2 regions of the Lysinibacillus parviboronicapiens genome follow, and region 2 is predicted to be linked to the other one. Evidence: riboswitches for the same ligand, from Rfam matches in the RefSeq annotation. Region 2 holds a riboswitch; the other holds the start of a gene.
The links. A riboswitch is a leader RNA that binds a small molecule or an ion and turns the genes downstream of it on or off. The one in region 2 is predicted to bind thiamine pyrophosphate.
Positions count from the first base shown of each region.

Region 1: linked by a shared signal. The riboswitch ahead of thiT (energy-coupled thiamine transporter ThiT) and the one ahead of thiC (phosphomethylpyrimidine synthase ThiC) in region 2 are both predicted to bind thiamine pyrophosphate.

Region 1 is NZ_CP073713.1:4,172,858-4,188,261, reverse strand. Features, by position in the region: gene cuyB (cysteate racemase) at 1-503, shown strand, start outside; gene C9J31_RS20300 (DEAD/DEAH box helicase) at 752-1,900, shown strand; gene C9J31_RS20295 (aminopeptidase) at 1,902-3,131, shown strand; gene C9J31_RS20290 (SGNH/GDSL hydrolase family protein) at 3,191-4,129, shown strand; gene C9J31_RS20285 (exonuclease SbcCD subunit D) at 4,359-5,516, shown strand; gene C9J31_RS20280 (AAA family ATPase) at 5,513-8,593, shown strand; gene C9J31_RS24080 (hypothetical protein) at 8,629-8,751, opposite strand; gene C9J31_RS20275 (magnetosome magnetite crystal formation protein family) at 8,813-9,145, opposite strand; TPP riboswitch at 9,271-9,378, shown strand; gene thiT (energy-coupled thiamine transporter ThiT) at 9,743-10,303, shown strand; gene map (type I methionyl aminopeptidase) at 10,430-11,185, shown strand; gene C9J31_RS20260 (hypothetical protein) at 11,214-11,927, opposite strand; gene C9J31_RS20255 (polyphosphate kinase 2 family protein) at 12,135-12,959, shown strand; gene C9J31_RS20250 (GNAT family N-acetyltransferase) at 13,179-13,766, shown strand; gene C9J31_RS20245 (beta-class carbonic anhydrase) at 13,937-14,500, opposite strand; gene C9J31_RS24075 (hypothetical protein) at 14,687-14,821, opposite strand; gene C9J31_RS20240 (aminopeptidase) at 14,960-15,404, opposite strand, start outside.
Region 2 is NZ_CP073713.1:247,197-262,600, reverse strand. Features, by position in the region: gene thiC (phosphomethylpyrimidine synthase ThiC) at 1-1,613, opposite strand, end outside; TPP riboswitch at 1,762-1,876, opposite strand; gene C9J31_RS01400 (AEC family transporter) at 2,000-2,929, opposite strand; gene C9J31_RS01395 (methyl-accepting chemotaxis protein) at 3,218-5,320, opposite strand; gene C9J31_RS01390 (hypothetical protein) at 5,475-5,627, opposite strand; gene C9J31_RS01385 (response regulator) at 5,739-6,011, shown strand; gene C9J31_RS01380 (hypothetical protein) at 6,176-7,489, shown strand; gene C9J31_RS01375 (ABC transporter substrate-binding protein) at 7,712-8,620, opposite strand; gene C9J31_RS01370 (ABC transporter substrate-binding protein) at 8,788-10,377, opposite strand; gene C9J31_RS24115 (helix-turn-helix domain-containing protein) at 10,370-10,585, opposite strand; gene C9J31_RS24110 (hypothetical protein) at 10,494-10,856, opposite strand; partial or broken gene C9J31_RS01360 (MFS transporter) at 10,999-11,541, opposite strand; gene C9J31_RS23475 (ABC transporter substrate-binding protein) at 11,497-11,916, shown strand; gene C9J31_RS23470 (hypothetical protein) at 11,879-12,100, shown strand; gene C9J31_RS23915 (hypothetical protein) at 12,097-12,219, shown strand; gene C9J31_RS01350 (TroA family protein) at 12,507-12,971, shown strand; gene C9J31_RS01345 (AraC family transcriptional regulator) at 13,039-14,238, shown strand; gene C9J31_RS01340 (ABC transporter substrate-binding protein) at 14,284-15,288, shown strand; gene C9J31_RS01335 (alpha/beta hydrolase) at 15,285-15,404, shown strand, end outside.

The DNA of each region.
Region 1 (15,404 bases), 900 kb from region 2:
TTGAAGATGCGAAAAAACTAGCTTCTGTTGGTGCAGACATGATTGCCATCCCATGCAATACAGCGCATACTTTTTATGATGAATTAGCTGAAGGCTCTCCAGTGCCCGTGCTACATATGATTCGTGAAACGGCCAAGCGTGCGCATGATTTAGGGGCGAAGCGTGTTGGTATTTTAGCGACAACAGGTACGTTAACATCGCATATGTATCAGGATGCGTTAGAGAACTATGGCATTACACCCGTTGTACCAGATGAAGCTATGAAGGAAAAAGTCATGGCGATTATTTACGATTATGTAAAGGCTGGTAAGGATGTCACGCAAGAAGAGTGGCAGCCAATAGAAGAAGCGATGCTTGCACTTGATTGCGATCGAATTGTTTTAGGGTGTACAGAGCTATCTATCGTCAATCGAGATTTAAAATTAAAAGACAAATATATCGATTCACTAATTGTTTTAGCTGAGTGTGCTATATTAGCATGTGGCTATGAATTAGTGGAGTAACTTTTGGCTCACCTGTTTGCAATAGGTGAGCCTTTCACATCGACACTGCGACTCGTAAGGTGTGTAAATTGTGTCAGCGAAGGTCGTTTTAAGCTACAAAAGTGGAACGGCAACAATGTATTGAATGTTGTACACGCTTAGCGTCAGGTACAATGATATCGAGCAATAATTGATAGACAGAAGGAAAATGCTTGTCCAGAGCTAGTATGTTAAACTAGTGTCAAGCAGGATAAAAGGTGGGAATTGACATGTCAGTAATAAATTTATTAAATGAAGGTCTACAAGAAAAATGGAATTTCGAAGAGCCAATGAAAATTCAAGATGAAATGATTCCAGCAATGCTTGAGGGCAAAGATATTGTAGCAGAATCGCCAACAGGCTCAGGGAAAACATTAGCCTATGTATTACCTTTATTGAACAAAGTAAATGGATCGAAAAAACAAACACAAGGACTCATTGTTGCCCCATCTCAGGAATTAGCAATGCAAATCGTGGAGGTTATTCGCGAATGGACAGCTGGTACTGATATTACTGTTCAGCAACTAATAGGTGGTGCAAACTCTGCACGTCAAATCGAGAAATTAAAGAAAAAGCCGACAATTGTTGTAGGGACACCAGGTCGTCTAAATGAATTAGCACGTTCGGGCAAATTAAAACTGAAAGAAATTGAAACAGTTATTTTAGACGAATGTGATCAGTTATTAAGCCGAGAATATCGCGTCGTAGTAAAATCCTTTATCGAAAGCTCAGCCTACGGTCGTCAAGTAGTGGTCGTTTCTGCCACAATTACCGAAGAAATTGAACTAGTGGCAAGTCGTATGATGTTTGAGCCATTACGTTTCAAAATTAAACCTGAGGATATGGTGAAGTTTGGCAAAGTTGTACATTCCTTTGTAAAAGTAGAAGAACGTGATAAAACGGATTTCCTGCGCCGCTTATCACATACGGATGGCTTACGTGCACTAGCCTTTGTCAACAATATTGACCAGTTACTTATGAAGGAAACGAAATTGCAATATCGTGCTGCACCGATTGTAACCCTACATTCTGACATGAAAAAAGAGGAACGTAAAAAGGCATTAGATGCATTCCGTAAAGGTGATGCCCGTATTTTAATTGCCACTGATATTGCGGCACGCGGTTTAGATATCGCAGGTTTAACACATGTTATTCATGTTGACGTACCGCGCACGATTGAGCAATATTTACATCGTTCAGGTCGTACAGGACGTGCAGGTGCAGATGGTGAAGTCTTAACATTATTATCGTACCACGATGAAAAAACCTATAAAAAATGGACACGCGAAATTGCTGGCAAGCCAGTTCAAAAAGTATGGCATGACGGAGAACTAGTAGAAGGTAATTCAAAAACAATTGGACAAAAGCGAGGGAAATAATATGACTTTTGAAGAGAAATTACAAGCATATGCAGAGCTTGCTGTAAAAGTTGGCGTCAATATTCAGCCTGGTCAATATCTGTTAGTAAACACGTCTGTGGATGCATTAGACTTTGCTCGTTTGGTAGTAAAAGAAGCCTATAAAGCTGGAGCAGGCCGTGTGCATGTTAATTTTTCGGATGGTGAAATGGAGCGTGCCTATTTCGAACATGCTTCTGATGAAGAGTTCAATCGTTATCCAGAGTGGATTGTCAAAATGCGCGATGAGCTAATCGAGCGTAAAGGCGCACTTTTATGGATAGACGCAGCTGATCCAGATCTTTTAACTGGTGTTCCAACAGATCGCTTGGCAACACATCAAAAAGTCGCGGGTGCTGCACTGAAAAATTATCGAAATGCTGTGATGAAAGATTTAATCGCATGGTCTATCGTAGCAGTACCATCTCCAAAATGGGCAGCAAAGGTATTCCCAAATTTAGTTGTAGAAGAGCAAGTCCCTGCACTGTGGGAAGCTATTTTTAAAACAGTGCACATCGGAGAAGGCAACGCAGTTGAAAATTGGCATTCACATGTGGCGAATTTAGAGTCCCGAGCAACTTTATTGAACAGTAAAAAATATGCAAAGCTTCATTATACAGCACCGGGTACAGATTTAACGATTGCGTTAGCACCTCAGCATAAATGGCTTACTGGTGGAAGTAAAACACCTGATGGTACTGTATTCATTGCCAATATGCCGACAGAAGAGGTATATACATTACCAATGAAGCAAGGTGTTAGTGGGGTTGTCAGCAATACTAAGCCATTGGTCTATCAGGGTAATATAATTGATGGCTTTAAGCTTACTTTTGAAGATGGAAAAATTATTAAGGCGGAAGCACAAATGGGCCATGATTTATTGCAAGAGCTCATTACAGTGGATGAAGGTTCCTGCTATTTAGGTGAAGTAGCACTTGTACCACATGGTTCACCGATTTCAGCATCAGAGATTTTATATTTCAATACGTTGTTCGATGAGAATGCCTCAAACCATCTAGCGATTGGTGAAGCATACCCAACTTGCCTAGAGGGCGGTAGAGATTTAGAAAACGGTCAACTTGAAGCGCTTGGTGCCAATATTTCAGTGACACATGAGGACTTTATGATTGGTAGCGGTGACATGGATATTGATGGTATTTTACCTGATGGGACTGTAGAGCCGATTTTCCGTAAAGGTAACTGGGCGTTTTAAGCTAATTAGCATTTTACCTATAATTTATATACGATAGTCAATGAGTGGAAGGTGAGCGGATGAAACGACTATTGAACTTAATAAGTGTAACGGTACTGACAGCCACAATAGGTGTTTCATCTGCGTTTGCACAGACTGAGAATTATGTGGCTATCGGAGATTCTTTAGCAGCGGGTCAAACGCCCTATCAGGAAATTGATACAGGCTACAGTGATTTAATTGCCATGAGGCTTGGATTGATTGGTCAAATAGGTCATTATACAAAAGAGCTTGCGTTCCCAGGCTTTACAACAATTGATGTATTGCAGCGCGTAAAGTCAACCGAGGCAAGTGAGTTATTAGCAAATGCAACGCTTATTACCATTTCAGCAGGTGCCAATGACTTACTACGTCTTGTGCAAGTGAATCCAAGCGCAGGCACATTAACATTTTCTCAGCTACAGACAGATTACGCATTAAATGTTGCTCGGATAAATATGGGGGAGATTTTGGCTGAGTTGAAAACACGTGCACCACATGCAAAAGTCTATGTGATGGGTTACTATTTTGCCTATCCGAATGTGCATGCCTCTCAAAAAGAAGGAACGAATGAACAACTGGTAAAATTAAATACCATTTTACAGCAGCAAGCACAGCGGGCTGGAGCGACTTATATTAATGTGTATGATGCTTTTGGATTACAGGCAATGAATTACTTGCCAAATAGCTCAGACGTACATCCGAATTTCGAAGGTTATCGTCAAATGGCGAATGCTTTTTTGAAAGCTTATAGTGGCAGTGATGCTTTAGCGATATCATCTGTAGAACTACCCAAGCCTAACCCAATGACCTTTGAGGAAATCGTAAAAAAGCAAGCAAAAGCCAAACAGAGTCCAGTTGTACCAACGCAAGAGTCAGTTGCCATCGTACACCGTATTCAAGGCTTTAACGGATATGTAGCATTTCTCTCGAACAAGCAAGAGAGATTCAGTATAACTAAGGGGTTCACTTTACGTTAGAGAAAATATCGTTGGAAAAGGAGTTGTCTCACCATTGAGACAACTCCTTTCTGCGCAATGGCCCACAACAGGGGAAAAGAATACTTCGCGTGCACCGAGCAGGTGAAGAAGAAGTATCCCTCAGGTAGAGAAGCGAACTGCTCGCAACCTGCGGACTTCCTACTAAAACAAGAATGTACGTTCCACTAAAAGGCATGATAGAATAAAAAGCAGACAGGAGGCGCAACGAATGAAACTATTCCATACAGCAGATTGGCATTTAGGGAAGCTTGTACAAGGTGTGTACATGACGGAGGACCAACGCTATATTTTACAGCAATTTATGCAGGCTATTGATGAAGAAAAGCCTGATGCAATCATTATAGCGGGTGATTTATATGACCGTTCTATGCCACCTGTAGAGGCCGTTAATTTGCTAAATGATGTTTTTGCAGAGATTGTACTTGATAAAAAAATTCCTGTGTTAGCGGTTGCTGGGAACCACGATAGTGCAGGTCGCTTAAATTTCGGAAGTCGTTTAATGCGTGATAGTGGGTTACACATAATGGGGCAATTTAGGAAAGATCAGGCGCCAATTGTGTTGACAGATCAATTTGGTGAGGTGCATTTTCATCTTGTACCGTTTGCAGAGCCTGCAGCTGTGCGTACCATTTTGGCAGATGATACGATCCACTCCCATCAAGATGCGATGCAAAAAATCATTGAACACATCACACCAACGATGGATACAACACAACGAAATGTTTTCATTGGACATGCTTTTGTAACCAAATATGGCCATGAGGAAGAGAACACAAGTGATTCGGAGCGTCCACTATCAATAGGTGGATCGGATTGTGTGGATGCATCACTATTTGAACAGTTTAACTATACGGCATTGGGCCATTTACATAAGGCACATTTTGTACGTAATGAAACGATTCGATATGCCGGCTCACCATTGAAGTATTCACTGTCGGAGCACTTGCATGTAAAGGGCTATTTAATTGTTGAGTTAGATGAGACAGGACTAGTAACAGTAGAAAAGCGAAAACTTATGCCAAGACGTGATTTGCGTGTGGTGGAGGGATTGATGGATGATTTATTAAAATTAACGCCTAGTGAGGATTATGTTTTTGTACGCCTAACTGATGATACGCCCGTCGCTTCACCAATGGAACGTATTCGTACTGTGTTCCCACATGCATTGCATATCGAACGCAAGGCGGTACGCCAGGAATTATCCAAAGAAATTCAAGCGATTGAAACGGAGCAAGTAGAAGACATCGACTTATTTAGAGCATTTTATGCGGATTTATATAGTGAACAACCGAATCGAGAGACCGAGCGTCTATTTACCGACATACTACAAGAAATACTTGATGAGGAACGGGAGGCAGTAAAATGAAACCTTTAAAGTTAACCATTACTGCCTTTGGCCCCTACAAAAATACAGAAATCATTGATTTTCAAGAACTTGGTGATCACCGATTATTTGCAATATCTGGGAAGACAGGTGCTGGGAAAACGACAATTTTTGATGCTATTTGTTATGCACTTTATGGTTCAGGCAGTGGCGAAGATCGTCAAGATACAGCTATGCTCAGAAGCGGCTTTGCCGAAGATGACGTGTATACAGCAGTAGAACTCATTTTTGAAATGCATGGTAAAACTTATCAAATCTCACGTCAACCCGGTCATATTAAAGCGACAAACAAAAGTGTTACTGGTAGGAAAGTAGAGTTGGCTCAATTTAAAGAGGGAAAACTTGACTTTAGTATTGTAGAGAAACAACAGACCAATGAAGTTGATAAAAAGTTACAGGAAATTGTAGGTTTGACGAAGGGTCAGTTTAGCCAAATTGTCATGCTTCCTCAGGGTGAATTTCGCAAGCTTTTAACCTCAGATTCTACGAACAAAGAGGCTATTTTACGCAAAATTTTTAAAACGGATCGCTTTGGAGACATGACAAAAAAACTGGATGCAAAACGTAAGGAAGCCGAAAAAGATTTAGAACGCGCGAAGCAATTAAAAGAGCATTTACTGGGTCAAATTGCTGGGGCACTGCCACAACGATCATCTGTATTGTTTACTTGCATTGCAAATAACACGGAAAACATGCACCAATTAATGACTGCGCTTGAGCAGGAGCAAGCTTACTATATAGAAAGTATTCAAGTTGAGCAACATCGTTATGATGAGGCCTATGGTCACCATCAAAAGGAGCAAGAGCATTATAGTATGGCCAAGGCCCTCAATGAACAATTTGAAGAGCATGCTAACCGTCAAGAACGGCTGAAAATATTAGAGCAACAGCATAATATTTATGATGCAAAGGTACAGGAAATTAAACTTGCTGAGCAAGCAGACCGCCTTGTTATGTTCGAACAACAGTGTATGGACCTTCGTGCCGAGCAAAATCGTAAAGAACAGACCTATCAGCAAGCAAAAATAACGATACAACAAAAAGAGACACAATATAAAGTTGCTCAAGCATCATTCAATGAAGTAGAAGCCAAAGAACCTGAGCGTCAGCAAGTCTTACAGCAAGAATTAACGCTACAAGCACTTCTGCCGACGTTTGAAGCGTTTGAAGGGAATCGCCAACAATTACAAATATACGAGCATGGTGTTGGAACTGCAAAGCGAGCGGTTGCGGATAATCTTGCAATTTTACATCAGGAACAAGTCCAGCTACAGTATGTGACCGAAAAAATCGAGCAATACGAAGAACAAGTGCAGCCTTTTGCAGACTACTTGGAACAGCTACCGAAACTCCGTGAACAAGTTGCATTATTAACAAAAGTTGAGAAATATGAGCGAGCGGTTGCCTCGGCAGAACAGGCTGTTAATACAACGCAGCAGCGATATCAGGAAAATAAGCAGGAATTACAACAGTTAGAACAACAATGGATTGCAAATCTGGCAAGTATTTTAGCAGCGCAACTTATTGAAGGCGATCCGTGCCCAGTATGTGGGAGTACGACACATCAAATTACACATACTGAGCAAATAGAGTCTATTAATGATGCACAATTAGAAATAATAAGAGCGAAGTCTCAGTCAGATGAACGCACTTATTTTGAAAAAGAGGCAACTTTAAAATCGGCTAAAATACTTCTTCAAGAGGCAATTGAGCAAGTGGAAGCCAATGGTATTTCACAAGCAAATCAAACACAACTAAACTCTTCACTACGATATGTTGAGGAGCAAGTGGCACTGTTAAAAGTGGTTAATGATCAATTAGCTGTCTCACGAACTCAGCAAAAGAGTCAGCGTGAAAGGACACAGCAACTACAAGAGAAACAAACACAGTTAGAGCAGTATTTTGCTGAACAGCAAAAGGTGTTAACAAAACAGCAGATAATTGTGGAAGAGCAACAAAGGCATATACCTGAAAACATTCAAACATTACAAGCTTTACAACAAAAAATTGCTGAGGTAGGTGTACAAAAAAAAGCGCTACAAACAGCTTGGCAGGCTAGTCAACAAAATTTACAATCTGCTAAAGAAGCTGTGAGCAACGCAGTAATGGCGGAGGAACTAGCTAAAAAAGCTTATGAAGAGATTCACGCTAGTCTAAACGAAAAACGTGAGCAATTTTCAGTAAGTATGAAAGAAGTGGGTTTTGAAAGCTATCAGGCGTATGAAACGGCAAAGCGTAGCATTATGCAATTGGACACTTTACGGAAAGATTGTAATGATTACACTTTGCAACTACACACATTACAAATTCAAATTGCCGAAGGAGCTAAGCAGCTTGAAGGGAAAGAGAAAAAGAATTTAGCTCTATTAGAAGAATCACTAGCACAACTACGTGAGACATACGAGGTAGCATTTAATACATTGCAACGGACAAAAGCTTTTGCTGCAGCTTGTGGAGATTTTATCGTGAAAGTAGAAGAAACGGCTAAAGAAATACAATTACTTGAAAAAGAGGCGGGGCGTGTGAAGGAGCTCCATGCTTTATTGAATGGGCAAAATGTGAAAAAGCTTTCCTTTGAGCGTTATATTCAAATAAACTACTTAGACAAAATCACAGCAGCCGCAAATATTCGTCTGTACCATTTATCTAATGGGCAGTTTGAGCTTCGACGATCAGATCGATTGGAAAAGCATGCAAAACAAAGTGGACTTGGTCTTGATGTATATGATGCCTATACTGATCAAATTCGGGATGTCAAAACATTGTCAGGTGGGGAGAAATTTAATGCCTCTTTAAGTCTGGCGCTGGGCATGGCAGATGTCATTCAAAGTTTTCAAGGGAATATTCGAATCGATACAATGTTTATTGACGAAGGTTTTGGCTCGCTTGATGAGGAGGCATTGAATAAAGCCATTGATGCACTCATTGATCTACAAGAATCGGGTCGTATGATTGGCGTTATTTCCCATGTTGCAGAACTAAAGGCCTCTATGCCCGCTGTTTTACATGTTGAAAAAACCTTAAGTGGACATAGCAGAACACGGTTTGAAGTGAAATAAAGAAAAGGCGTTCCCTTATAGGATACGCCTTTTCTTTATTTTCTTCGAGTCATTGGGTTGGGAGTTGTTCCCTTTTTTGCAGCTACCACTTTCTTGACAATTGGAATCACTATAGGCGCTAATTTGACAGCAGTTTTTACGATTTTAGATACTTTCATGAATATCAGCTCCCTTTTACTATTAGTTCTACCTGTTTAACTCGAGGATGAAACATAATTACTAACGGATAACGCGTACAGCCTGAACAATATTCCAGATGATAATGCCAAGAGATACGAGTAAGTAAATCGCAAAAGCAGCCAACCAAATGATAATGAATGTACTGCCAGTTGCATCAGGTTCAAACGTATTGAATGACATTGACGAAAACAGGAAGACGATAAAGAAAATGATGCCGAACAGAAAAGGAATTAAATGCGATATAAGCGCTCGGATTGAATGGCGCTTCACTTCACTATCCTTTGACACGAAATAAACAATTAACGGCACAATAAAAGGTGCGAAAAATATACTGAGATAACTAAAGGCAGATAATATTTTTTGATTCTCCATAGTTGTCCCTCCTTATTTAAAATTTACGCATGAAAAACTCAAAAGTTTCAAAAATTAATGAAGAAATGGTTGTAATCACAAAAGTGTTTGCGTACAATGAGGATGTTCAAGCAAAATTAAGATGTAACGACCACAAGGGGAGCTGATGATGTCAGCTGAGACTGGGCACGTAATGCCTTTACTCTTCGAACCTGTAAGTTAAAGCTTGCGTAGGGATGTGGATAGAAACCGACACTTTTACGATGTGAGGCTCTGTCCTGGCATCGTTTTTTTATCTTCAATTAGGTTAGCGAAGAAAAGAGGAGTATCCTTTTTTAGTAGGTGCTCACAGGCCAACAGAATGAAGCTAAAGTCTCTAGGGGTGTTATGGATTTTGAAAGGAATTAAAGATGGTATCTTAACGTAGGAGATGTAGCAATGTAGCTACATTGGTAAAGATGCTACAGCCTAAGGTATTGTTGTATAAGCATATTTCAAAATTTGTACACCTATTAACAGAGGCATAATAGATTGCCAGATTGAGCACATCATATTTAAATAACTGATTTCTATTCCTGCTCTTGTATCCTACATCGGAACAAAGGAGAGAATAATATTATGGACAAAAAAAGACTATTAATGCTGGTGGAGATTGCGATTTTCGCAGCAGTGGGTCTTGTACTCGATCAAGTTTCTTTTAAAGTATGGGCACAAGGCGGCTCGGTTAGTCTCGTGATGGTTCCCATTATTTTAATGGCATTTCGTTGGGGGCTTTTTGCAGGGCTGACAACAGGACTACTTATTGGCGTTATGCAAACGATGTTCGGTGCGTACATTGTACACTGGCTTCAAGGTTTATTGGATTATGGGGTTGCTTTCACAGTAGTTGGTGTAGCGGCGCTTGTGCGTAAGCCTGTACTCGAAGCTGCAGCGAACGTAAACAAAAAGAAGATGGCTATTTTTATAATCATAGGCACTGTTTTAGCTGGATTTTTACGCTACTTGTCGCATACGGTTGCAGGAGCTGTATTCTTCGCAGAGTATGCTGGCGATCAAAACGCTTGGATTTATTCCATTATTTATAATGGAACATATATGCTACCAGCAACAATCTTAACTGCTATTGCAGGTGTTCTTTTATTCACAGCAGCACCACAGTTAATGCAACGAAAATCTTAATGTGTAAGCCGTCTGTTCCTATAGGGTACAGGCGGCTTTTCTAAGCTAATTAGCGCGTATTGTTCATCATTGGTTTGTGGATGTGATATATTAGAGTGTAGATATTAGATGAAAGGGACGTTAAAAATGATTGTAAAAACGCAAGAAGAGATTGAAGCCTTTAAAAAAATCGGTCGTATTTGTGCTGAAATTCGTGAAGCAATGAAGGCTGCTACAAAACCAGGTGTGACAACACTTGAATTAGATGAAATTGCAGGCCGTATGTTTGCGGAAGCAGGAGCTATTTCTGGACCAAAAGGTGAATATGATTTCCCAGGTTACACTTGTATTAGTGTTAATGAAGAAGTAGCACATGGTATACCGGGAAGCCGTATTATTCAAGACGGGGATATTGTCAATATTGATGTGTCAGGTTCGCTAAACGGCTATTTTGCTGATACTGGTATTTCATTCGTAGTCGGAGAAGGTTATGAAGATAAAGAAAAACTTTGCCGCGTAGCGAAAAGTGCTTTTGAACGTGCGATGACGAAAGTAAAAGCTGGTTCTAAATTAAACCAAATAGGGAAAGCTGTTGAACGTGAAGCTTATGCGAACGATTTAACAGTCATCATGAATTTAACAGGTCATGGACTAGGTCGCTCTTTACATGATGAGCCAAATCACATTTTAAACTATTACGATGCGTGGGACTCAACAATTATGAAAGAGGGAATGGTGTTAGCGGTTGAGCCGTTCATCTCAGCAAAAGCAGAGCATATTGTTGAAGCTGGTGATGGCTGGACATTCATTACACCAGACAAATCATTAGTTGCTCAAATCGAGCATTCGATTATTGTTACAAAAGACAAACCAATTATTTTAACAACATTAGATGAAGCATAATCAATAGAAAAAAATCCTGCTTACCATGTTATTTTTGGTAGGCAGGATTTTTTTTAATAAATTGTATACCAACAAGGAGCACACCGCATAAAAATAAGGCGGCTGTTGTCACGAGTAATTCATCAAAGCCATTATGTAACGCAATACCTATATAGGCCCAGATAAAAACACTCGGATACACAATATCGAAGTGATGAAAGCGAATATGTAGTGCTATGGCAACTCCAATAGTCAGTAAAATAACTGCCCAAAGTGGATTGCTAAGACCGAAGCCGTTCCATTCATACGATGTTAATGTAAAACTTGCATTTGTCATTAGAGTAAAAGTCGCCCAAGCGAGATAGATAGAAAATGGCACTCGACCTGTTAGCGCATTATTGCTAAGTGAATACGTATTGTACAGTAAAAATAAATAAATTACTAATATTAACGTACTGCAAAGTGACACGATAAATAATTCGTGATGCCAAAACACAATGGCAAACGCCTGCAATATACAAATGCTACTAAAGAGAACAGTCTGTTTAATAGTTGTCTTTTTGAAATTCATAACTAACCAATAGCCGAGTAAAAAGTAAACCACAATCCAAATTACATAACTAACATTAAAAGGCGCAAACATAACGGGAAAACGATTAGAGATTTCTAACGTAGATTGACCATTTATTTTTATGAAATAGGATGAAAAGGTTAGGATGAGTGCGACAATATAAGAAATTGTCATCAAAATAAATTGAGGCATAGTTTCCTCTCCCTTCCTGTTAAATTGTATAGGGAAAAGACAAATAAGTATAGGACTGTCACAAATTTTCTATTTTCATTATAGCGGAAATTGCCAATAATGTATCGTCTTGTTTCGTCAAATTTATCTACAATTTACCATTTGGATAGGCATCCATATATTTCTTTAGTACAATATGAATAGCTAAATTAAAGGAGTGAAGTTTTAATGACTCAAAATCTAAAAAATCTTGACCTATCGATTGAACTAGATAAAAAAATGTATAAAAAGAAATTAAAAGTACTCCAATATGAAATGTTAAATGCCCAGCAGTTTTTACTAAACAATAAAATCGGGCTTATTTTAGTATTTGAAGGTATGGATGCGGCAGGGAAGGGCGGTGCTATAAAACGTCTAATCGAACGCGTAGATCCTCGTGGCTATGTCGTGCACCCTATTTCAGCACCTCAGCCACATGAACTTCGCTACAACTATTTACAACGTTTCTGGAGAAAATTACCTCAGCATGGGCAAATCGCAATTTTCGACCGTTCCTGGTATGGTCGTGTGTTAGTAGAGCGTATTGAAGGATTCGCAACAAACAACGAGTGGACTCGTGCATACGAGGAGATTAACCACTTTGAAAAGCTTCTAACAGATGGTGATTATATTATCGTGAAATTCTGGCTTCATGTGTCAGATGAAGAGCAGCTAAATCGTTTTAAAGAACGGGAACAGGATCCTTATAAAGCATGGAAATTGACAGATGAAGACTGGCGAAATCGTGAAAAAACACCACAGTATATAGATGCTGCAAATGATATGTTCGATAAAACAGATAAAAAGAACGCCCCATGGATTTTAGTGGCAGGCAATGATAAGAAACATGCGAGGGTTCAAGTTTTACAAGAAACCATTGCACATATTGAGCGTGAAGCACAAAAACGTGGTTTACATTTAACAAATGTTTTAGATAAAACCTATTTAGAAGATACTGAATCCTCTAGTATGGAAATGTTGCAAGTGCAATCGGATAAAGAGGAAAAAAATTAAATAATCGGATAGATGCTGTGATAACAAGACATGAACAATATTAGTTGTAGCAGCATCTTTTTTTACATACAATAAAGTAAAACGGGGATCTTTCATCCCCACTGATTGTAGTGGAAGCATCGGTTTTTTGTCAGTTAATCGCTCACCTAACTGACTCATATTGACCGTTGATGCGGGATGAACATATACTGACTATTATTGGAAGGCTAGTGTGGAGATATGGTGCTTAAAATTTGGAATCTATTGAGGAAAAAGGGTGGAAATGTGGTATCGATTCAAGGGGGAAAATGCTACGTTCGCACATTCCAAGAACAAGATGCACAAAATTTAACTGGTCTCGTAAGTCGCAATAAATACTTTTGGTCTACATATGAACCATTACAACGACCTGAATACTATACAGTAGATGCTCAATATAAAAAAATTCAAGAAAGTTTGTATTTAATGGATTCAAAACGAGAGTTTTCTTTCGGTATTTTTGAGCTAGGTACAAATAACCTAATAGGGCATATTGCGCTTTATGCTGTAAAACGTTTACCGTATTCAAGTGCATTTGTTGGCTATGCGATGGATGAGATTTATGTAGGGAAAGGGATCGTAACAGAAGCAGTGGAATTGGTCGTGCGCTTTGCGTTTGAACAAATAGGCTTGCACCGAGTGGAGGCGTATGTTTCGACACAAAATAATGCGTCTATCCGTGTTTTAGAAAAATCAGGATTTCAACGAGAAGGACTTTTAAGAAAGCTTCTGTATATTAATGGGGAATGGGTAGATCACTATATGTATGCCTGCTTAGATGAATCCTAACGAAAATTGAAAAAGATGTGTCTATCATTCGAGATCTCGACGGATAGACACATCTTTTAAATTTTTATCCGTGTACGACTACGCGACTGTAAATCCTAACACTATGCACATTAAATTTCTTATATGACGAAAATAGTGTCAGTCACCATGTTGCACAGACATAGAAATTTTTATTGATTCGTGCCGTCTTCTATTAAATCAAGGCGACCTGTATTTGGATCGATTACTAAGCCGTGAACAGGCACACTTTTCACCATAAGTGGATGATTACGAATTGTATCGACACTTTTCTTCACACTTGTTGCTACGTCGCCGAAACCACGTAAAAACTCTTTTAAATCTATACCGGAATATTCCATCATTTTAATTGTTTCTGTGCTAATACCGCGATTCACCATTTTGGTTAGCATTGCTTCAGGATCTACTGCACTCATACCACAGTCATAATGTCCTACAACATAGACTTCATCTGCTTGTAGTTCATAGACAGCTACAAGTAAACTACGCATAACTGCACCAAAGGGGTGACTAACTAAAGCACCAGCACTTTTAACGATCTTAACGTCACCATTGCGTAAATTCATAGCTTTAGGTAACAGTTCTACAAGTCGAGTATCCATACAAGATAAAACAACGATTCGCTTATCAGGGTACTTTGTTGTAATAAAAGGCTCATATTTTTTCTCTTGAACGAAATCTCCATTAAACTCTAGAATATCTTTTAACATTGTCATGAAAGATTGCTCCCTTCCCTACAGAAATATTTTAGAGCAAAAATATAAATATGCAAATAATAATGACAATATTCGCGTAATTTTATGATAAAAAAAAGGAGTTTAGTAATTTATTTAGCGAATCGAAATAAAGATGTTACAAAAATGTGAAAAAACAGCTACGGTAAGTAGCTGTTTTGAATAGGCTTAGAATTTTTCGCTTGGCTTTGGATCTACAGTTACTGAAGATTTAGAATCTAAACCAACTTGTAGGTAGTGGATGAAGAATGCTACAGAAATTAATAAAACGACTGAAAAGCCAAGTACAGTTGTGATGAACATTGAAAAGCTCCTCTCTACTAATTAATCTACTAAATTGTTTACTTTCATTATACAATAGGTTGCTATGAAAATCTAAGGATAATTTATGACATCCATAACATACCTTGGCTAGAATACTATAAAACGGTGTCTATTTCTCTAGAAAGCCCAATTGCCATTACGGAAAATTGGTTCAATTTGACCATCTTCCATGATACCATCAATATTCATATTAGCAGAGCCAATCATAAAGTCAACATGTGTTAAGCTTTGATTGAGGCCGTGTGCAAGTAAGTCATCTGAAGACATGTCTTTGCCACCCTCAATACAAAATGCATAAGCGCTACCAAGAGCTAGATGATTCGAGGCATTTTCATCAAATAATGTATTGTAAAATAATAAACCTGATTGAGAAATAGGTGATTGATGTGGGACAAGTGCTACTTCCCCGAGATAGTGAGCACCCTCATCTGTTGCGATAAGTGCTTCTAAGATTTCTTGTCCCTGCTTTGCCTGTACCTCAATAATTCGGCCTTCTTTAAATGTTAATGTAAATTGATCAATAATATTGCCACCATAGCTTAAAGGCTTAGTGCTAGATACA
Region 2 (15,404 bases):
GCTGTTTTAGCGCCTTCTGCCGGCAATGTTTCATCGTGGTAATCCACTGCTCGCTCAGGATCTAATGATAAATTGAATTGATCACGCCAACGGAATTCAAAACGTGCTTTTGATAGTGCATCATCCCTTACCTGTGCCCCTGGATGACCCTTTGCTAAATCAGCAGCATGTGCAGCAATTTTATACGTAATGACTCCAACACGAACATCTTCACGATTAGGTAAACCGAGATGCTCTTTCGGCGTTACATAGCAAAGCATTGCTGTACCAAACCAACCAATCATTGCTGCGCCAATGGCCGATGTAATATGGTCATAGCCAGGAGCAATATCGGTTGTTAAAGGGCCTAACGTATAGAATGGCGCTTCCTTACACACCTCTAATTGCTTGTCCATATTTTCTTTAATGAGATGCATCGGGACGTGACCTGGCCCTTCTACCATGACTTGCACATCATGTTTCCAGGCAATCTGTGTTAGCTCTCCAAGTGTTTCAAGCTCCGCGAATTGCGCCTCATCATTGGCATCTGCAATAGAGCCTGGACGTAAGCCATCCCCTAAAGAAAAAGCTACATCGTACGTCTTCATAATTTCGCAAATTTCTTCAAAATGACTATATAAAAAACTTTCTTCATGATGAAATAAGCACCACTGCGCCATAATCGAACCACCACGCGAGACAATACCGGTTACACGATTAGCTGTTAGTGGTACATAACGTAGTAATACCCCTGCATGAATAGTGAAGTAATCAACACCCTGCTCGGCCTGTTCGATTAATGTATCTCGGTACACCTCCCACGTTAAGTTTTCCGCAATGCCATTTACCTTTTCTAGCGCTTGATAAATAGGCACTGTTCCTACGGGTACAGCAGCGTTGCGAATAATCCATTCACGCGTCGTATGAATATGCTTACCCGTAGACAAATCCATAATATTATCTGCACCCCAGCGTGTTGCCCATGTCATTTTTTCTACTTCCTCAGCAATGGAGGAGGATACAGCTGAATTACCGATATTGGCATTAATCTTCACATGGAAGTTACGGCCAATAATCATTGGCTCTGCCTCTGGATGATTAATGTTTGAAGGCATAATTGCACGACCTTCAGCAATTTCAGCACGTACGAATTCTGGATCTAAATTTTCGCGAATGGCTACAAACTCCATTTCTGGTGTGATAATGCCCTTTCTTGCATAATGAAGCTGCGTTACATTGCGCCCTTTTTTCGCACGTAAAGGTTTTCGATAAAGCCCCGGAAAAACATTTTCTTTAATACGTGGATCATCATCATTACGAAAGCCATTATCCTCGGGCTTAATCTTACGGCCTTCATATTCTTCTACATCCCCACGCTCTTTTATCCAACCGCTTCTCAAAGCAGGCAAACCTTTGGTAATATCTACTTTGTAAGTAGGATCTGTATATGGACCACTTGTATCATATACACGCACTGGCGCATTTTCTTCTTCCCCAAAGCTCCCAGTTGTTGGACTTAGCATAATTTCACGCATTGGCACTAAAATATCTGATCTTGAGCCTTCTACATACACCTTTTTGCTTCCATCAAAACTAGTCATAATGTTAATGTTTTTTTCGCTAACTGTTGTCATAAACTACTTCGCTCCCTTTTACATATTTTAAGAAGGACCGAATCTAGCTCACCCCAACAATTTACTTTGCTACATATGAAAAGCCGAATCCAAAAAAATTTGGATCCGGCTGTGAATGTAAGGGTTTATTATCGCAAAGTATAAGTACTGCGATAATCATTAACTTTCCCACGCTGGTATGAGCCAGATCAGGTCCAAAGGGTCAAGAAACCTCAATGCGTTTCCCTCTCAGCCTGACTCATCAGACTCCCCTAGTTAAAGCTATTCAATTTGATGTTAGTGTAGCAGATATTACTAATAGATGGAAGTTATATTTTAAAATCATAACAATTAATTAGTACACTTTATATTTTGGCACAAGCTATTTCATATATGACGAAGATACTTTATGTAAAAAGTATTTCTGCCACGTAAATGACGAGCGTCACTGTGATACAGCTAACAATAGTCGAAAATAACACGGTTTGTGCTGCAGTGGCTGATTCAACATCGTATTCTAAAGCAAGGCTTGAGCTATTGCGTGACGTCGGAAAGGCACTAGCTATAAAGAGTGACTGAGCTACAACACCGTCTAAGCCAAGCGTAAAAATAATGACAAGCGCCACAGCTGGTCCAATAATCAGCCGTGTAAAGCAACTGACAAAAACGGTTTTATTAAACATCAACTTGATTTCAAGCTGGGATAGTTGCGCTCCAAGCGTAATAAGTGCCACAGCGATAAAACCATCTGCTACATGGTCGATTGGAATACGAATAAACTGGGGGATACCAATATTGAAGAAATTCATTGCCACACCAATAATAAGCGCATGTATAATAGGCATTTTCAAGAAGTCCTTTATAATGGCGAGCCCAGATTTTGTCGAGGAAATAAGATTATATAAACCATATGTATACGTTGTCATATTTTGGAAAATAACTAGAATAACCTGAATGGCCACTCCTATCGGCTGTGTTGCGAATATCATTTGCGCAACCGGAATACCATAGTTACCTGAGTTAATGAGCACAACGCTGTTTTTAAACACTGCTGTTTCTGTTTTTGCTAAACCAAGTCCCTTTGCTAAAAAATGACTGAGCACCATTTGACTCCCGATAAAGAGAATAATAAACACCGCGACCTGTCCTAGTACCGACAGCTCCACAGTCGTTTCATATAAATTCATAAAAACCGCAGCCGGCATAAAGCAATATGTAATAAGTTGGGATAATGCTTTTAAATTAAATCGAAATTTTTTCTGCAAGACTGCTCCAAGTACAAGAAGCACTAAAATTGGGGCAACAATTTGAAAGAAAATCATACCGAGATACATCATGTAGTTTATCCCCCCTCATCTCTTTCTATAGTAGTGCTATCTGCGAGCTAGGTCAATGTGCTTTGCTTGACCCTTCTAATGACTTTAAAAACGATTTCATGTCATTGCTCGTAGTATTTTCGAATAACAAAAGAATCTGAAGACCCCTTCAGGAAAGTAAGTTAGGCAAGCCCCCTGGGTTGAGGAGGCTTGCGGCTTACTAGCGGCTTGACAGATTTCCTTTTCACTTTACTATATTCTCATTATAGAAGGATTTAGTACCAAAGCCATTTTTATAAAGAAGAGGAATTAAGCGAGTTTAAAGCGTTTAACAACTTCTTGTAATTCTTGTGAGATTTTATTCATATTATTTATTGATTCTGCAACCTTTTCTAGCTCTGCCTGCTGATCAATTGTTGAAGCACTTACTTCCTCGGCAGAAGCGGCAGTCTCCTCTGAAATAGCTGAAATGCTTTGAATAGCCATAAGTGCTTGATTTTTGTGCTCTAACATACCAGAAAGTTTAGCGAGTAACTCGTTAATTGAGGTTGCAATAGAACTAGAGAGCTCACTATTGTCCTTAAAGGCTATTTCCGTGCTTTGTACGGATTCATTTTGCGCTTGCATTAAGCTAGCATTAGCAGCTATTACTAATACTGTTTGTTTAGAGTTTTCTAATATACTATCCACAGTTGTCTTAATGACATCTGTTTCATTTCTCGATTGCTCAGCTAGTTTTCTAACCTCCTCGGCTACCACTGCAAAGCCCTTCCCATGTTCTCCTGCTCGAGCCGCTTCAATACTTGCATTAAGTGCAAGCAGATTTGTTTGCTCCATAATACCATGAATAGAGACAATAACTTGGTTGATATTCGCAATATTAGAAGATAATGATTCTATTTGCTGTTGTATTCGTCCATTCATTTCATTGGTTTCTGTATTACGTACACGCAAACTATCGACTTCTTTCATACCCTTTTCAGTTGTTGTTTGCGTCTTAGCAGACAGTTCTTCCATTTGAGAAGACAACTGTGTAATCGTATCAATCTGTTCGGATAGGTCCATCATTCGATAGTTTGTTTCTTCCGTATCTTCAGATTGCTTAGAAGCACCTTGAGCAATTTCGTTTATTGCTACTGTCACTTCTTGACTAGAGGCTACAATCTCATTAAATGCTTCATGGACATGAGTTGATGATTGGTTAAGCAAAGTCGTAGATTGCAATACCGTATGTATAGCATCATTCGTTTTGTCTAACATATTATTATAGGCAACTGAAACTGCGCCTATTTCATCTGACTTAATATATTTTTCGTCAATTTTTTTCGTTAAATCCCCATCCGCTGCTGTTTCTATTGATGCACGTAGAAGCTTCAACGGCTTCAATTGTCTATAGATAAACCATGCACTTACAGTTGCCATTAAAATAACGATGATAATTGCCGCTACAATCGTGAATATAAGTACCTGATTATAGGTTTCAAGAATTTTAGATTTTGGTACAACTAATTGAATCGTCCAAGTCTCATCAATTCCGTCTAAAATCATTGGTGCAAAAGCATTATATGATTTTTCTCCTAATTGTTTTGAATCCACATACATGGTGTCTGGTTTACCATCTTGCATAGAACTACTAACACTTGCCCAGTCGATTGCATCTTGCATATTTGTTCCATCTAATTTTTCGTTAATACTATTTACACTAAGTATACCGCCAGCAGTAATGATGCTCGCATATCCGCCATCTGGCTTGATGGCATCAACTAGACCCTTTAAAAAATCAATCGATAAATCAGCGGTTAACACACCAAAAAATGTCCCTGAGGCATTCACTAATGGGACAGATATCGTTGTCATCGAGATTGTTTCGCCATTAACCTTATAATCATAAGGTTCCGTTAGTACAGCTCGCCCCTCTTCTTTAGGAACCCAATACCATTGGGCACTACTCTTTTCTTCAATTCCTTCAATAGCAGTAGTTGATATATCATTACCATTTTTTGATACATAAGGTACGAAGCGTTCTTGCGTATCAATTAAAGAAACATCAATAGTTGGTTCGATTTTCGTGAAATCTTTTTCTAAAACAGCTCCTGCCGCAATCAAATCATCGCTCTTTGTTAGATTTACTTCCAGTATATTCATTAAACTTTCAGCTGAAAGTTCGCCATTATTATGCATCGTCTCCACTATGCGTTTAGTTGTTTGTAATGTATCATTTGCTTTCTTAAAACGTTCGCTCATCTTAGCAGCAGAAAATTGAGCATTTTGAAGTGTCGCGCTTTCTGAATCATCTACACTTTGATTATATAACATGAAACTTGTTACTACTGTATAAGTAACAAATAGCACTAAAAATAATCCGATGATTAAAGAAGATAATTTTAATGCAATACTTTTGGATTTCTTCATTACAAACACCCCCATTTTTTATAAATAATCATAATGTATGGATGTTCTTATCACAATAAAAGATTTATAATCTTAACATAGAAAATTAAAGTTTATTCGAGAGATTTCCCTACATTTTTAAAATTACTAGTTAGACAATACAAAAGGGCTTGTTTCAGCCCAAAATATCAGCTTCAGACGCAGCCCTTTTCTTCTTCCAACTAGTAAACCAGCTTTCGATTTTCTCATTCGGTTCTAGAGCTAATTGCTCCTCTAGCATTTTTTGCAGCGATAAGTATTGTTCCTCCACAGCATGGTATTGTTTCATACTTCATACAATTTCATAAGTGTAAAGTAACTATCCTCTTCGTCTGGGTGAATAAACTGTCGCCTTTCCTCTATTTTTACGGCAGCCCATTTTTCAAAATACGAACATGAAATGGTGGCTACTGAAATAAATTCTCTTGTAACAAGTCGTTCACACATTCTAATTGTTGATAATGATGCTGTTAATTTGCAGATACTAGCCAACGTGCTATCTACAGAGCCCTATGATATTGAAATTGCATTGAGTGGTACTGAGGCGCTTAAAAAATTGGAAGAAGCAACCTTTGATATGGTCATTTCTGACTTGAAGGTTCTATCCGTCACTTCCACCATTCTATCCGTCTCTCCAGTTATGAAAACAGCAGGCTACGGGAAAAATCCATAGCCTGCTCATTATTCTATAAAATTTCATTGTTCATAATAGTATATAAGATACACTTTCCATCAAAAAATATACAAACCATCTACCTATTCATCCAAAAAATGCATAAAAATATCCTAAGCTATGATAAAATTAGTAATTATAGAAATAGGAGGTTCTCCCATATTATGAAACATAAAAGAAGCCTTGCCTTATTTGCTTTAGTAGCAGTTCCTTCGCTCATTTTTACTACACCTACTACGTCAGCATCTGCTGCTGGTATCTCGGCAAATTCAAAGACAGCTTACATATACAATTACAATTACAATTACTATTATTACAACTCTAATGTTTCGAACGTTATACAGCTCATTAATAACATTAATGATACTGCTTCATCATTCCAACCAACATTAGAGGCAGCTAACAAAGCCTACAATGCTTTAACAGAAACAGAGAAGCAATACGTAACGAATTACAGCACACTGTTAAATCACCAGCAAACAAGGGTGGCCTATCGTCGACTGGCGACACAGATTGAAGAAAAGTTAGCTTCTGTCGAATCGACATCCATTAATTACTATCAAAACGTGATTGAAACGAGAGATTGGTATAACACATTAAATGCCGCACAAAAGTCCTTTGTTAGCGCAGATACACAAAAAATACTGACATCTTCTATCGCGCCCAATACATCCGTTGATAAAGTTGTTAATAAAATCCAATTATTGAATTCGTCTCGCATTAGCTTCCATAAAGATGTCGCAGAAGCACGAGCTGAATACAATGCATTACGTAGATTTTCAAATGTTTCTTTCCCTAGCGGTACTGAAAAACTATTACTAGATGCTGAACAACTTGTATTAAAGGATAAAGCAGCAGCTAAAGAAGTTGAAAACGCCATTGCTGCTTTATCGCCAAAGACTTCCACTAATCAAGATGTCCAAGCAGTAAAAACAGCCTTTGAAGCGTTAACACCTGTTCAACAGCAGCTTGTGCCGAATGTAGGGACATTAGTAGACTATGTGAATGGCAAATACAAACTTCCAGCTAAGGGGAGTACGATAAAAACCCCTATATTATCGGACACAGCAGCAGTACCAGGTAAAAATACAGCTATGTCCAAAAGTAGAAATACCTATAAAGCAAAAATCAATGTTGCTGACTCTGAAATCAGCACAGAGCGCTTTGTTTTGACGACAAAAGCAAACATGACCGTCATCGTTCCACCACTAGGGACGCTAGTTAATGGGGACGCTGGCGTAATGGATATCCAGCTCACAAGAAATCTAAATCGTATTACCTTCCAAGCAACTTTGAATAAAAAACCTGTAGAATTCGTGGCAGATATGGAAATAATCATTGAGAATTTACCAAAGGATGCTTCTATTGTTCGTATCAATGAATTCGGTGATCACGAACCGGCTTCTTACTCAGTCAATGACAATCAACACATCATTCAAACGAAAACATCTGGTACGTTCCAAATCATTAGAAATTAACATCCCCGTAAAGCGGCAATTTCACAATCACAAATTGAGGAGAGCATAATGCATGCCCTCCTCTCTTTATTACATTCACTATTTGCATCTAAACATTTTTTTTGAAGATGGTGCTTGATAAATTTCACATGTAGGGTAAATCAAATTATTTTCTTCCAAATGAAAAGAAGCACCATCTGCCATAAAGCTAACAATGGTGCTTCTTTTTCAATTACTCTACTTCTAATCACTAATTTTAATTTTTTGATTTGTTAGCCACATTGTTAATTCCTCAACCTGAGCTAAAACAGCGGTCGGATCGTAGTACCAAGAACGCTCCTCCGGCCAAACATAAAGACGATCGTTTTTTACCGCAGGCAAAGTTCCCCATAGTGGATCCGCCTTGAAATCTTCAACCGTTCGACTGTTAGAAGTCATAATAATATAATCACCTGCATAGCTTGCCAACAATTCCTCTGAAATTTGAGCCCATTGTTTCTCCATAATTTCATCTGCTATATTTGCAGGAGGCTTACGTCCAAGCGCTTGATAGATGGGCTGTCCCCCACGACCGAAATTATCTCCATACACATAAGTCTCCTTATCAGTGTATTCCATGATAGAGAAGCTTAACCCTTCGTCAAGAACTGCATCAACCTTTGCTTTAGCATCTGCAATTTTTTGATCGTAATGATCTAACCATGCTTCAGCTTCTTTTTCTTTTCCGAGTAATTGACCGAAATAAGTTAGTTCTTCATGAGCATTTTTTAGTTCACCATATGGCACAACAACTGTAGGGGCTATTTTACTTAACGCCTCATAGTTATCTCCATTCCCAGTTATGATTAAATCTGGGCTAAGCGCAAGAACACTTTCAGTAGATGGCGCGCTGTAATCACCTATATCGTCAATTCCAGTTAGCGCATCTTTGAAATAATAATTTTTAAGCGTTAATCCAGGGGCTCCTACTGGAATTATGTCTAATGCGATTAGACTACCTATGTATTCCACGGCTACAATACGCTTTGGGTGAATAGGGATTGTCACCTCTCCATTTACTGTTGTAATCGTTTTTGTCACGGCAGTTTCTTGTGTTTCTTCACTTGCCTTAGGTTTCCCCGTATTATTTGTTTCTCCACATGCCGTTAACATTAATAGCAAGCATAGAAATAACGGAACGATGAATTTCCTATATTGATATTGTTGTAAGCGCAATTTAAACCCTCCATTTCTAACTATTGATAACGATTCTCAATTGTTATTGTAAATTGGCGAGTAAACATTGTCTATGCACTAAAATGATTTATTACCGTTCATTATTATGATGTTAACACCTTCATTAGTTCATATAGCTGTGCTTTCGAAGACAACGGATCATAGCCATAAAACATGTTTGATTGGTTAATCACATATACTTGCTTCCGCTGCACAGCCTCCATCTTAAGCCAAGACTCTGATTGAAACAAATGACTCACACGCTTTTTGCCTGCTTTATTCAATGGAAGTGCTGTAATAAATATATGATCAGCGGGGTAATTTGCGATAGCTTCAATATCTATCTCAATATAGCCACTTTTTTCTATATTATGATGAAGCATAGAAATAGGTAAATGAAATCCCATATCGTCATACAAAATTTGGCTTCCTCTTCCAAAGCTGCTATTTATACAATATGCGGTATTTTCACCGATTTCCCACACAATGGCTGTCCCCCTTATGCCCAGATAGTGATCAAGTTGCTCGTTACATTGCGAAACCAAGTGATCATATTGGCTAAACCAAGCCTCCACTTGTTGCTGTTTATCTACAATATCTGCAATAAGGCGAAACTGTTCGCGCCAACTGATATGCATAAAAGGAATTTCAAGTACAGGAGCCACTGAAAGTAAAGACTTATTGTTCTTAGCTGTATTATAGTTGATGATTAAATCAGGTCGAACTGCTGCGATATTTTTATAGATGGATGTTGTATCCTGTTCATAATTATTTAGCTTGTATACGGGACTTACTTGCTTAACATCGTCTAGCCACTCAGAATACACCCCCAATTCAGGTATAATACCAAGTGCAAGTAGACACGCAGTATGATTCGTATTAAGAGAAACCACTCGCTTTTTCTTATTATAAAAAGCGGAAGGAGACATCCCCACTAACTGCTTAAATTTGCGGCTTAAATAGGTACCTTCTTTGTAGCCGACTTCCTGCGCCAGATTATCTAATTTAGGCATGTTATATAGCAACTTCTGCTGAGATTCACGAATCCGTAGTAAGGCAAGATAGGCACTAAAAGTTAGGCCTGTCTTTTTACGAAAAGCACGTGAGAAGTGCTCTGGGCTGACTTGTGCTAATTGGGCCATCTGTTCCCGTGTTAAATCTTCATGAAAATGTCTATCCATATAATTGAGTATTTGTTCTAGCCAGGAATCACTAGGTCGAATTCTATCTTCCATTTCCTTGTAAAGTGCTTCAAGAAGTTCTAAAAATAATTTTTGAAAATGAAATGGGTTACTGTTCATAGATTCGCTCGATATTATTTCTAACTCTGAAGCCATACGAATTATCTCGTAAGAGCAGTCCGAAAGCGGTTCGGAATGCTTCAATATGCTCGGTTCAGATTGGTCGTTCGTTAAACCATGGTATTGGATTAGCGTTCCTCGAAGTCCAGCATGTAACTTGGTTGTGATGTCTAATTCTTTTGCATTATGCCAAAGTACCACGCATCCACGTGATAGCCTGTATTGTTCTCCCTTTAAAGTAAGAAATCCATGTCCTTCATAAATAACTAAAATAGATGGTAACGAAGAAATTTCCTCAGATTTACTAACGACCTTTTCTAACCTAGCAATTTGTATCGGATAATAAAATGTTTGCGATAAAGGTGTTGCATCTTGTGAAATCAGATTAGCCATCTATGTCCTCTACAATCCTTTTACCTCTAACAAAATTGCTAGGATTGATTCCATATTTATCTTTGAAAGTTTGTGCAAAATAACTAGGGTTAGCGTAGCCTACTTGACTAGATACTTCATTCACATTCATCTTCCCTTCCTGTAATAATAAATACGCCTTTTCCAAGCGTTTTTCTCGCAAATAACCAAAAACCGTTGTGCCAAACATTTAATCCCGAAATCTGAATTCCTCTAACACCTTGCATACAAAAGCTAAGTTCAACCATTGGCTGTTTCGTAGACATTTGCATCTGATAATTTTGATAAAAAGCATAGTCAGAGATGACCACTTCTAAATCTGAACGCGGAATCAAGCGATGTATCGTTCCCTCTTTAACATTGGATTGGAATGCCATATACTCTGTTGGGGCGCCGTGTTTCTTTGATATGTCCAACGCATTGAAAAAATGGCTAAAGTTCTGATGAAAGTTAGTTGTCAATGTTTCATCACACCCTTCACAACTTTTATTGAGAATGATTTTCATTATCTGTTGAAAGTATAGCAAATTCAAAACTCTTTTGCTATTAAATAAAAATAGAAAAGGAATAGGTCAGAGTACTTTATTGTTACTAACAATGCCTTTACTGCACTTCTTTCGATTGAATCATCATGGCAAGAAGTACACACAAGAAGAACATAACTGCACCGAAACCGTATGCAGATATATAACCACCAGCGTATTCTATTAGTCCACCAGCAAGCACAAGGCCAATCATTTGGCCAACTGCATAAAAAATAGATATAAAACCAATTGCAGTCGCAACATACTTAGGTTGCACTTGTTGACTGGCTTTCATTTGAATTAGCACGAGAACACCACCAAGTGAAGAACCCCAAATAACTGCTGATACAATAAATCCTGCTATAGTTCCTTATACAATTGGAAGAATATCTCCAACCACAGACATTACTAAAGCAGCAAGTAACGTTGTTTTTACACCTATTCGATCAGCGAGCATTCCCCATAACGGAGCACCTCCAATTGAAACAATACCCGCTATCGCATAAACAGTTCCTGCCATTGCGTTAGAAAGTCCAAGCTCTTTCATATAACTTGTTTGATATAAATTCGGTATTAAATAGACAATACCAACAATAAAATAGAGCACTGCAATGAAATACAGTTCTTTACTTCTCCACCCCTTCGTTTTTTCGTCACTATCAATGTAGAAAAAACATTAGCTTTAAAGCCTGACCTTATTATCATTGCGACTACTGATGAAAAAACGTATTCACAGCTTGCTAAAATAGCTCCAACAATAGTGATTGATACATTTGCTCCTTTAAACAAACGTTTATCCGTACTTGGTGATATATTTGGAAAGCAACAACAAGCAACAGAATGGTTAAACAACTATAATGAAAAAACTGAAAAAATGTGGAAATCACTAGTTGATGACGGCACTTTCCAACCCAATGAAACAGCTTCAATTTTGACTTATTATCCTGGCGATCGTTTATTTGTCATGGCTCGTACTGGACTATCACAAGTACTTTAACGATTCGAATGGTGGCTTTAAACCAGGTAAAAATATTCAACAAATTCTTGATGAAGAAAAGGGCTTTGTTGAAATTTCCACTGAACTTCTTCCTGAGTATGCCGGAGACCGAATCTTCATACTGACACCAGTAGATGATGAAGCGAAACAGTCAACAAACGATATGATGGAAAGCACTATGTGAAAAAACTACCAGCTGACAAAAATGGACATTTCTATACGATTGATATCCAAAAGAGTGACAGTGATGCTTCTACAAGAGAATGGTTATTAAAAGAAACCCCTGCTTTGTTAAAAAAATAAATAATTTGTTAAGGGGCATTTCACCTAGTTGAAATGCCCCTTTATATTTTATACAATACTATTAATTGATAATCATTTTCACTTACATAAAGGAGCGAAAAAGTTGGACCATAAAAAGCCGATTTCTTGCGAAACAGCATTGCTTTTTTTCTATCCGATATTGACTTTTTTACTCGCTCCGTACATATCGAGTTTTATCAGAAATTGCTCCTACTGTTACGCATAACTCATGGGACACCCTTGAAAAGCGTATTGCTCTATTAGGACAATGGCTTGGCAAGTAACAAGTGGCGCAAGATTGGCTTTATCGTTTCAAAGAAAAGGAAGTTATGATGTGGCAACAATTACAAACAACTCTTGCACCTGGTGAAACAGCCTCTGTTTTTATTTTCGACCGAGGGAAACGTCTATTTGTGATGGGATGCACAGGTCTATCAACTGCTCTCTATCATCCATATGGTTTTCAACCAAACCACTTAATTAAAAATTTAATTCAATCCGGCGAAGGCTATGAAGAGATACCGTTAAATTTAATGCCTGCCTATGCAGGTGATCGAATCTTTCTGCTGTTCTCAGATAATCTTGAATCAAGACTAGCTACAGAGGCACTCATCAACAGCTCCCTCTGGAAAAGCCTACCTGCAGTGAAGAAAGGTAATTTTTATTTAGTAGACGCGAGAAAATGGAATTATAGCGATGCTTACACAAGGGAAAAGTTACTTGGGGCTTTGCCTCGATTGATTGGATATTGAAAGTTACTCAATTAATGCCGCCAATATTTAACCTGATTATAGATTTTTGGCTGAGAGGTGGATTCGCATGTTGCATAACGAGAAAACTCATAGCACTAAAATCGGGGACGTTGTACAGATGTCTCTAGACGATGTGCGAATTTTTATGGCAAATCATTTTGATCTACCATTAACTATTGATTATCTAGCGTTGATAACAGGCTTGAGCCCAAACTATTTTGGCGAAGCGTTTAAGAAATCATATGGACAAAGTGCTACCGATTATTTGACCGAACTTCGTATCGGACAAGCGAAACAGTTGCTTCGTGAAACAGATTTTTTGTTACGAGACATTGCACAAAAAGTCGGCTATAACGACGAGTTTTATTTCAGTCGAAAATTTAAGAAAGAAGTTGGTGTTTCTCCATCCTTATATAGTAAGGCTTTTCGAAAGCGAATTTCTACCTTTTGCGTTTCAGTAATCGGTAACCTACTAGCACTCGGTGTCATACCAGTAGCTGCCCCACTCAACGCTAAATGGAGTCCCTATTATTACTACTATTACCAGTCTAAAATTAACATCCACTTAAATATTTTTGATGCTGAGTCACAGGAAAATTTTAAAAAGCTAGCATCTGCGAAACCAGATATTGTTATTGTTCATGAAAAAACCTCTGTAAGTATGACTAATTGGCTTGAAAAGGCAGGTATCCAAATAATCAGTATAGGTAATGGAAATTGGAAAACACAGCTTAGAGAAATAGCTTTTGAAGTAAAGAAACAAAGTCAATGTGAAGACTTCATTCAATCTTACGAACAAAAAGCTTTGCAGGCACAGAAGGCTATTAAACACAATGTTGGAGAAGATCGTTTTGCTGTTCTCAGATTATCAGGAGATAAACTATATTTATATAGCAACAATGGGATACGAGATGTTATTTCTCAAGATTTACAGCTAAATATCATCGATGTACAGAAGGAACCCTGTAATGAGCAAATCTCCATTGACCAGCTGCTGGAGTTGAATCCTGATCGTCTGCTAATTCTCCTTTGCCCAGACACTGATACTCGGGTTTATTGGCTTTCGCTACAGCATCTTATTCACTGGAAAAAACTGAAGGCCGTACAAAATGGTTATGTTTATCTCATACCGTCTAATCCTTGGTTCGAGTATTCCGCCATTGCCATTAATCGGATGCTGGACGAAATGCTGTTAATGTTAACCGGAAAAAATCCAAATCCTTTTCCTGTTCCCGTCCATGGAGTCTTACCTAACACTGATTTATAATTCTATGTAAGAATCATTATCAGTGAAGGGAGATTTTAATTTTATATGCACCAAATTCTTAGCAATAAATACAGTTCGATTTTTAGGGCTTTCTGCATTCTAACAACCCTGTTAATTACACTCGTAATGCTCACTGCCTGCAACTCTAAAACAGTAGATAAGGAAGATACATCAGCCAACGCAATGGAAGCATCAACGGTTAACAATGCCGAGGAAAAAGACATCTATCCACTGACGGTAACAGACGAGCTTGGCAACGAGTTAACACTCACGACTAAACCAACTAAAATTTTTGCACCTGTGATGGAGGACTCCTTGCTTGCTATAGGAGTTAAGCCGATTGTGCAATGGTCGAACGGTGTTAAGCCGCAACTCTATTTACAAAATCAGCTAAATGATGTTCCAGAGATTAGCTTTGCAAGTGGCCCCCCATCTGCAGAAGCAATTCTGGCTTATCAGCCCGATTTAATTATTTTGCACAACGCCAATTATGCCGAGAAAGGTGTATATGACAAATACGCAAAAATTGCCCCGACCTACGTGTTCAAAAACGCACCTAGTGATTTAAACAATTCTATTAAAATTTTGGGCCAACTAGTCAATGAACCAAAAAAGGCAGAACAAGCTCTACAGCGTTATCGGGAAAAGGTTGATGCTGCGAAGACAAAGCTGACTGCTGTGGAAGGGAAGAAAGTAGCTTTAATGCGATTTAATGCAAAAGGTATGTTTTTTATGAATGATGACTATTTTGGAGGCTATGTGCTATCACATGAATTAGGATTTGAACAAAGCAACTTAGTGAAAAGCGGCGCCTTTGAAGTATCGTTGGAAATATTACCTGAATTGGACGCAGATTATATTTTCCTTATTAATGACGGAAATCTAGGCGATGAATACTTAACAGAATTAAAGGAAAGTAGCATTTGGCAAAGTACAGCCGCCGTCAAAAACAATCAAGTTTTTGAAACTTCAGGTGATTACTGGCTGAATGGCGGAATTCAAGCTCAAGGCGAAGTGATAGAAGACGTATTGGAGTTCCTAGCGCCATGAGTAACATGACTGGACTACCTTATAGACAAGAGAGCTATTTTGAACTGCAAATGACATCCCGTAGGAAACTTGACTACAGAATTTTGGTCGCGGCTCCAATGGATGAACCCCCTCCC